Regions from separate parts of the Cobetia sp. Dlab-2-AX genome, predicted to be linked through region 4. Evidence: predicted binding sites of a transcription regulator. Region 4 holds the regulator's gene; each other region holds the start of a gene.
The links. The regulator PhoB, encoded in region 4, activates phosphate uptake and scavenging genes when phosphate is short. The targets are predictions, from matches to a motif close to TGTCATANNNNTGTCANA.
Positions count from the first base shown of each region.

Region 1: the regulator PhoB is predicted to act here: its motif matches at 1,019-1,036, upstream of phnD (phosphate/phosphite/phosphonate ABC transporter substrate-binding protein).
Region 2: the regulator PhoB is predicted to act here: its motif matches at 915-932, upstream of NH396_RS04935 (glycosyltransferase family 1 protein).
Region 3: the regulator PhoB is predicted to act here: its motif matches at 771-788, upstream of NH396_RS04085 (putative 2-aminoethylphosphonate ABC transporter substrate-binding protein).

Region 1 covers NZ_JAMXRV010000002.1:78,692-80,891, reverse strand. Annotated here, with positions in the region: gene NH396_RS03450 (hypothetical protein) at 95-478, shown strand; gene phnD (phosphate/phosphite/phosphonate ABC transporter substrate-binding protein) at 1,183-2,097, shown strand.
Region 2 covers NZ_JAMXRV010000002.1:430,769-432,968, forward strand. Annotated here, with positions in the region: gene NH396_RS04930 (LysM peptidoglycan-binding domain-containing protein) at 1-772, shown strand, start outside; gene NH396_RS04935 (glycosyltransferase family 1 protein) at 998-2,155, shown strand; gene NH396_RS04940 (phosphatase PAP2 family protein) at 2,127-2,200, shown strand, end outside.
Region 3 covers NZ_JAMXRV010000002.1:228,376-230,575, reverse strand. Annotated here, with positions in the region: gene NH396_RS04090 (UTRA domain-containing protein) at 1-712, shown strand, start outside; gene NH396_RS04085 (putative 2-aminoethylphosphonate ABC transporter substrate-binding protein) at 858-1,904, shown strand; gene NH396_RS04080 (putative 2-aminoethylphosphonate ABC transporter ATP-binding protein) at 1,967-2,200, shown strand, end outside.
Region 4 covers NZ_JAMXRV010000005.1:261,230-263,429, reverse strand. Annotated here, with positions in the region: gene ubiA (4-hydroxybenzoate octaprenyltransferase) at 1-364, shown strand, start outside; gene phoB (phosphate regulon transcriptional regulator PhoB) at 588-1,277, shown strand; gene phoR (phosphate regulon sensor histidine kinase PhoR) at 1,285-2,200, shown strand, end outside.

The DNA of each region.
Region 1 (2,200 bases), on a different contig from region 4:
GCTTGAATATCAACACGTTAGTGTCTGCTCATGACAAACCTCGAGGGACGCCCTCCAGGACTCGGTATTCATGCAAGATGACGAGGTAGACACGATGCGCAAGTTGACGATCGCAGCACTGATGGTGGCCAGCATGGCCGGTTCCTCCGTGGCACTGGCCGGCAATCCGACGCTTGAGGCTCATAAGGACAGCGCCAAGTCTCAGTACTCCCAGACCAAGGACAGCGCCAAGTCTCAGTACTCCCAGTCAAAGAACAGCGCCAAGTCATCTGCCAAGTCTCACAAGGCCACGGCAAGCAGCAAGTCATCTGCCAAGTCTCACAAGGCCACGGCAAGCAGCAAGGCATCGGCCAAGACATCACACGCCAGCCAGGCGGCCAAGTCAGCCAAGTCCAGTGCCAGCAACAAGGCGAGCGATACCCATTCTCGTTACCAGAAGAAGAGCTACGCCGACGTGCTCAAGAACGAGCGCCATTGAGGCATGACATCGCTGCCTGATGGCAGCTGAGTGCCCGGGTGATTAACGCCCCGGATGATGAAAGCCCCCCGCAGCCGCTGGTTGCCGGGGGCTTTTGCGTTTCGGCCTCTTTTGTTCAGATCCTGTCTCCAGACGCTGTGGCCAAGCCCTTTGCGCCAAGCCCTTTGCGGTAAAGCACTTTGCGTAAGGCCTTCGTTCCCAAGCCCTTTGCATCAAGCCCTTGGGTCCAAGCTCTCGGATCAGCGCCTTGCCCTCTGGCTCACGATGGCAGGGTGTAGAGAGCGAGTGGATCTCAGCGTTCTCGAAAGCGCGACCTTCAAGACGTGCTGGGTGTCTGTCAGGGAAGACAGCGTCATCGCGTGGTGAAGTGCTCAGCTCGCCATCTTCAAATGAACGTCAATCAGCGGGGGAGAAGGCCACGATAGCGGGGCATCACGGGGCCTGGCGGCCTCGGTGCGGGCCGTTATCGGAAAATATATATGGAGATTCATATTTTCAGATAACAGTGAAATTCGCCTTGTCACGCTCGCTCCAGGGCGTTGTCTTTGGACTGTCATGCGAGCGCATCACGTTCGCAATGCAAGCGTCATCCGATCTTCATACGAAGCGCCTACTTTACACCCGCAGCTGGATCTCGGTTCGAACGAAAAAAAACTCAAGGGGCAGGGAATATGAAGACGCTTGGCTTGGTGGTAGGCGCGATGATGCTGGTTCCTTCGATGGCACAGGCGGCGTTCAGTCTGGATAGCCGTTACAACGACGCCGATGGGGATCTGGTGGCGGATATTCCGACGGATGCCTCACAGCTCAAGGACCCGAGCACGCTGGTATTTGCCTATACGCCGGTGGAAGACCCGGCAGTCTATGCCGATGCCTGGTCTGACTTCCTGGATTACCTGGCCGAGAAGACCGGCAAGAAGGTGCAGTTCTTCCCGGTGCAGTCCAACGCCGCCCAGATCGAAGCCATGCGTGCGGGTCGTCTGCATATTGCCGGCTTCAATACCGGTTCCAACCCGTTGGCCGTGGCCTGTGCCGGCTATCGCCCGTTCACCATGATGGCGGCGGCGGATGGCAGCTACGGCTACGAGATGGAAATCATCACCTACCCGGGGTCCGGCATCGACAAGGTCGAGGACATCAAGGGCAAGGAAATGGCCTTCACCTCCGAGACCTCCAACTCCGGCTTCAAGGCACCGTCTGCCATCCTCAAGGCCGATTACGACATGGTCGCCGGCACCGATTTCACGCCGGTGTTCTCCGGCAAGCATGACAATTCCATCCTCGGCGTTGCCAACCACGATTACGTCGCTGCTGCCGTCGCTAATTCGGTGATGGGGCGTATGGAAGACCGCGGCGTGATCGAGGCGGACCAGATCAAGACGCTCTATACCTCGCAGACCTTCCCGACCACCAGCTATGGCGTCGCCTACAACCTAACTCCGGAGTTGCAGGCCAGGATCAAGGACGCCTTCATGAGCTTCCCCTGGGAAGGCTCCTCACTGGCAGCGGAGTTCTCCGAGTCCGGTGAAGCGCAATTCGTGCCGATCTCCTTCCAGAAGGAGTGGGAAGTCATTCGCAAGATCGATGACGCCAACAACGTTCAATACAACTGCCGCTGAACCCCGCAAGAGGGATCAGGCAGTGACATGACGGGCGTAACGCGGCTTCCCGAATTGATGCCATATGTGGCTGGCCGGGAGGTAGTGAAGGGGCTAGATCGTG
Region 2 (2,200 bases), on a different contig from region 4:
GTGGGTCACCATCCAGAAGGGCGATACCCTGGGGCAGATCGCTCGCGATGCCGACATTCCCCTGCTGCGCCTCACGCGCTTCAATCCGGGTGTCAAGATTCGTGACCTCAAGGTCGGTCAGCGCATCCTGGTGCCCACCGCGCGCGAGCGGGCGCCCTCCGGCGGCCCGTATCGCTATCAGCTGCGCCCCGGCGATACCTACTCCAAGATCGGACGCTATTTCGGCGCCAGCCCGCAGCGCATTCAGGCCGCCAACCCCGGCAAGGACCCCAATGATCTCGACGTCGGCATGCTGATCTCGGTGCCGCTCAACGGTGGCCCGAGCCGCAGCGCCCCGGCCGCGCGCGCCAGCGGTGGCAGCCTGGTCGCCCGCCCGGACCCCGGCCCGCTGCAGAAGCCGGGCCAGTCGTGGCGCTGGCCCGCCGCCGGCAGCGTGACACGTGAATTCGGCACCAACGGCAATGGCCAGCTGGCGCCCATGCAGATTCGTACCGCCGCCAGCGGCATCGCCAGTGCGCCGGCGCGGGGCGAAGTGCGCTTCGCCGACGCCATGCGCCAACTGGGCAACGTGGTCATCCTGCACCATTCCGGCAACCTGCAGAGCGTGCTGGCCCAGTGCGGCGAGATTCTGGTCAAGGTGGGCCAGCAGGTCACTCCGGGCACGCCGCTTTGTCGCGTCGCACGCGGCAACAACGGTCAGCATGAATTGCTGTTCGACGTACGCCACGGGGGCAAGCCGATCGACCCGCGCGAAATTCTCGAGAAGCGCTGAAGCTGCGTTGCATCGCGGCGCCAGCCCGGCATGGCGCCACCTCCAGTCCCCGCCAGTTGACGATAGCGCCGGTGGCTGTCGTCCTTGCTTGACGATTCATGAGACAACCCTCATACCTCTGAGTTGTGAGGGGTTGAAGGTGTGTCATCGCTTCGTCACCTGCTTGTTATGCCGCCGTCACTCCCTCTCTCGATAATGACCACAATAGTCATCTAGGGAGACGTCATGGAGCGCATTGCCTTCGTCAGTGAAACTTGGCATCCGGAGATCAATGGCGTGGCTCATACCTTGAGTCATCTGTGCGATCAACTCATCGCGCACGGCTGTGAGCTCCAACTCATTCGTCCCGCCACCCGAGATGGCAGCCTGGAGCCGCGTGTCCAGCAGGAGCTTCAGGTACGCGGCTTCCGCCTGCCAGGGTATGACAGCGTGCAGGTCGGCGTGCCGGCGCCGCAGCGCCTGATGCGCATGTGGCGCGAGCATCGCCCCTGTGTCGTCTATATCGCCACCGAAGGCCCGCTGGGCATCAGCGCACTGATGGTCGCCCGCCGTCTGGGCCTGCCGGTGGTCGCGGGCTTTCATACCAATTTCGATCAATACAGCACCCACTACCGGCTCAAGGCGCTACGCCCGCTGGTGCGGCGCGGCCTGCGCCGCTTCCACAATGCGGCCAACATGACGCTGGTACCGACGCGCACCCAGGCAGACAGCCTGATGCAGCAAGGCTTCGAGCATGTGCAGGTGGTGGGGCGCGGCCTGGATTGCGAGCGCTTCTCGCCCCGTCATCGCAGCGAAGCATTGCGCAAGTCATGGGGCGTCAGCTCACAGCAACCCGTCGCGCTGCACGTCGGGCGCCTGGCCGCCGAGAAGAACATCGACCTGCTGATCCGTACCTATGAGGCCATGCTGGCCGTGCAACCGGACCTTGCCCTGGTGCTGGTGGGAGACGGTCCGCTGCGCGAGCGCCTGGAACAGCGCCTGCCCGAGGCGATCTTCGCCGGCTTCCAGACCGGCGAGGCGCTGGCCGCCCATTACGCCAGCGCCGACCTGTTCGTCTTCCCGTCACTGTCGGAGACCTTCGGCAACGTGGTGCTGGAAGCCATGGCCAGCGGACTGGCCGTGATCGCCTTCGATTACGCGGCGGCCGCCGAGGTGATCCGCGACGATCACCAGGGCCTGCTGGCGCCCTGCAGCCAGCCGGAGCGCTTCATCGAACAGGCGGTGGAGGCCTGCCAGCGGCCGGCCCGCATCGCCAGACTGGGACGTGCCGCCCGCGTGCGCGTCGAACCATTGGGCTGGAGCCGCATCGCCGAGGGCTTTCTGACCTGCCTGCGTCACGCCGAGGAGAAGCCCGATGCACGATCGCAGCCTTCCCGTCTTTGAGCGACTGGACCTTCTGGAGTGGCGCCTGTGCCGCCAGGTCGCGCG
Region 3 (2,200 bases), on a different contig from region 4:
GAGTGATGCGTATTACCTCCACCTTACCGATCGCCTGCGCGAACAGCTGAAGGACCCTGATGCCTTTGAAGAGGGGCGTTTGCCTTCTGAACGCGTGCTGGCCGAGCGCTTCGATACCACGCGCGTGACGTTGCGTCAGGCGTTGGGGCAGCTGGAGGGAGAAGGGCGCATTCATCGCAGCAATCGGCGTGGGTGGTTCGTGTCGCCGCCGCGGCTGGATTACGACCCCACGCGTGACTCCGGCTTCAATGACTATGTGACGGCGCAGGGGCGGCGGCCACGGACAGAAGTGCTGCTGACCGATGTTCAGGCCTACCCACCGGCTGCGCAAGCGCTGGGCCTGGCGGCCCAGACACCGCTATATCATATTCGCCGCCGGCGTTTCGTGGATGAGCGCGCCGTGCTCAGCGAGTCGATGTGGGTGGTGCCGGAGCGCGCCCCTGGACTGCTCGAGGAGGGCCAGTTCGGGGTGTCACTGTGGGCGGAGCTGCGCGGACGCTATGGCCTCACGCTGGCCCATCGTGAGCTGCGCTTCTACTCCGAGTCGCTGGGAGAGCAGGCCGCCCGGGAGCTGGGGGTCGCCATGGGTAGCCCCGGTCTGACCGTGCGTCGCGCTACCTTCGATGAGCAGCATCGTCCCATCGGCTATGACGAAGAGCGCTGGCTGCACAATGCGCTGTGCATCACCGTCTCGCTCAAGAACAAGCCCTGAGCCCGCGCTGCAGGGACATTATATGAGGTAGCTCTGTTTCACCGGGCCTTCAACTGACTGTCACGGGGGTGTCATTCGGCCCGCCCATACTCTTGGTATATACCAGATGGCGAGAGCCATTCATACCAAGCGTTGGAGAGTCCCGATGTCCTTCTTGCCCCGTTCCTTCCTCACCCGTTCCTTGCTGGCCAGTGCCGTTGGTCTGGTCGTTTCCCTCAATGCCCAAGCGGCCACCGAGCTCACCGTCTATACCGCGGTGGAGTCCGATGATCTGCAGAAATATGCCGAGCGCTTTCAGCAGGCGCATCCGGATATCGACATCAAATGGGTGCGCGACTCCACGGGCGTGATCACCGCACGATTGCTGGCCGAGAAGGACAACCCGCAGGCGGATGTGGTGTGGGGCCTGGCCGCGACCAGCCTGCTGGTGCTCGAGAAGGAAGGCATGCTGGCACGCTATGCCCCCAAGGGAGTCGAGGCGCTGGATAGCAAGTTCGTCGATCCCGCCTACCGTGATGGCCAGGACCCGTCCTGGGTCGGGATGGACGCCTGGGTCGCCTCGCTCTGCTACAACACCGTCGAAGGTGAGCGACTGGGAGTGCCCAAGCCGACGTCCTGGGAAGACCTCACGCGTCCCGAGTTCAAGGGCCACGTGATCATGCCCAACCCGAGTTCTTCCGGTACCGGCTATCTGGATGTCGCCAGCTGGTTGCAGCTGTGGGGTGACGAGGGCGGCTGGGAGTACATGGACCGACTGCACGACAACATTGCCCGCTATACCCACTCAGGCTCCGCGCCCTGCAATCTGGCCGGTTCCGGCGAGGCCGTGGTCGGTGTATCCTTCGCCTTCCGAGGCGCACGTCTCAAGGCGCAGGGCGCACCGGTGGACCTGGTCTTCCCCGAGGAAGGGCTGGGCTGGGACATGGAAGCCGCGGCGATCATGAAGGGCACCGACAAGCGTGAGGCGGCGCAGACACTGATGGATTGGGCAGTCTCCAAGCCGGCCAATGAACTCTACAACGAAGGCTATGCGGTCGTGGCCTATCCGGGGGTGGCCAAGCCGATCGAGCATTATCCGGCCAATATCACCGAGATGATGATCGAGGCTGACTTTGCCAAGGCGGCCAACCAGCGGGATGAAGTGCTCGCCGAATGGCAGCGCCGTTACGACGGCAAGTCCGACAGTCAGTAAGTCACGCCCAGCCACCTTCGTCATTGCCCCGGCGCCTTGCGCCGGGGTCGGGAGTTTCTCGCATGTCTCTTGTGACCGCATCCCCGCGTCATCACGCCTCGCGTCAAGCGCCGCCAGCGACTGCCGGCGCCTCGCCTCGCGCGGCCTCCGGCCCTGCAGCCCGGGCACCTGCGCGTGACGCAGCGCCTCAGGCACCCATCTCGCGTTCTGCGTCGTCAGGCAGCATCCACCTCAAGATCAGCGGCCTCACCAAGCGCTATGGCCAGTTCACGGCCCTGAGCGAGATCGACCTCGCG
Region 4 (2,200 bases):
GCTGTTCGCGGCCAACCTGATGTGGACGGTGGCCTACGACACCGCCTATGCGATGGTCGATCGCAACGACGACCTCAAGGTGGGCATCAAGTCCACCGCCGTGCTGTTCGGGCGGGCCGACAAGCTGATGATCGGCCTTCTGCAGCTGGGCATGCTGGCGGTATTGATCGGCATCGGACTGCACCTGGCGCTGGGCATCTTCTACTGGCTGGGGCTGGCTGCCGCCGCCGTCACCTTCGTCTGGCAGCAACGTCTGATCCGTGAGCGTGAGCGTGCGCCCTGCTTCCAGGCGTTCCTCAACAATCATTGGACGGGGCTGCTGATCTTCGCCGGTATCGCCCTGGCGACCTGGCCGATGAGCTGACGCCTGCATAAACATTCGCATTATTTAATTTAAAGCGATCCCTGCCCTCTGTTGCGCCCCAGCCCACGGTTCATGCCTGCCTGCCGCGCCTCCAAGGCGGCTGGCAGGCTTGCGTGCAAGCTGCCATGCTGGCAGTTGTCATCTCGTTGTCATATAAGCGGGTTGTAATCGTCATCGACTTGTCATTCTGGCGCGTGCGCCGACTGCTGCATGGGATCTAGCGATGAGCTCCAAGACCGTACTGATTGTCGACGATGAATCCTCGATTCGCGAGATGATCGCCGTTGCCCTCGAAATGGCGGATTACCGCGTGCTGGAGGCAGACAATGCCCAGGACGCCCACGCCATCGTCGTCGATGAAAAGCCCGATCTGCTGTTGCTGGACTGGATGATGCCGGGCACCAGTGGCCTGGAGCTCGCGCGGCGTCTCAAGCGTGACGAGACCACCTCGGAGCTGCCGATCATCCTGTTGACCGCCAAGGGCGAGGAAGACAACAAGATTCAAGGCCTGGAAGCCGGCGCCGACGACTACATCACCAAGCCCTTCTCGCCGCGCGAGCTGGTCGCCCGTCTCAAGGCCGTACTGCGTCGCACCACTCCCAAGGGGGTCGAGGAGGCGGTAGAAGTCGAGGGCCTGATGCTCGACCCGGCCAGCCACCGCGTCACCGCCCACGGCAACTCGCTGGATGTCGGCCCGACCGAATATCGCCTGCTGCAGTTCTTCATGACGCATCAGGAGCGTGCCTACACGCGCAGCCAGCTGCTCGATCAGGTATGGGGCGGCAACGTCTATGTCGAGGAGCGCACCGTGGACGTGCACATCCGTCGCCTGCGCAAGGCGCTGGGCACAGGCCATCAGCATCTGATCCAGACCGTCCGCGGCACCGGTTACCGCTTCAGCGCCCAGGCCTGAGGGATTCATGCGCTATTGGACCAACGAGCTATGGCGCCTCGGCTACCTTGCCGGTGGCTTCGGCCTGATCGGTGGCCTGCTGGGCCATCTGGGCTGGGGCCTGGCACTGGGCCTTTCGCTGTATCTGTTCGTCCATCTCAAGCACTTGAAGAGCCTCTATACCTGGCTGATCACCAATCCCCATGAAGAGCCACCACCCGGCGATGGCGTGTGGGGAGACCTGCTCGATCGTCTCTACCGCTATCAGAAGGGCCAGCGCCAGACTCAGGAGCGACTGCGCAGCATCCTCAACCGTATCCAGGAATCCTCCGAGGCCATGCGCGACGGCCTGGTGATGCTGGACAACCACGGTGACATGGAATGGTGGAACAGCGCTGCCGAGCAGCTGGTCGGTCTCAAGGCCAGCCACGACCGCGGCCAGCACATCACCAACTATCTGCGTGACCCCGTCTTCATCGATTACTTCAATCGGCTGGCCTACCGCGAGCCGCTGACGCTGCAGTCGCCGCTGTCTGACAACCTGACGCTGCAGATATCCATCACCCTGTTCGGTGACAACGAGCGTCTGGTCATGCTGCGTGACGTCACCCGCCTCTATCGCCTGGAAGAGATGCGCCGCGACTTCGTGGCCAATGTCTCCCATGAGCTGCGCACGCCGCTGACGGTGCTGGCCGGCTATCTCGAGACCTACTCCGATTACGCCGATGACCTGCCACCGCGCTGGCAGCGTGGGCTGGGCCAGATGAAGAGCCAGACCGACCGCATGCAGCACTTGGTCGAAGACCTGCTGACCCTGTCACGCCTGGAAACCGACGAGTTGTCCGACAATGGTCGCTGCATCGACATGGGTGCCCTGCTCGGCCATATCCGCGACGACGCCGAAGGCCTGTCCCAGGGACGTCACACCTTCTCCATCGAGGCCG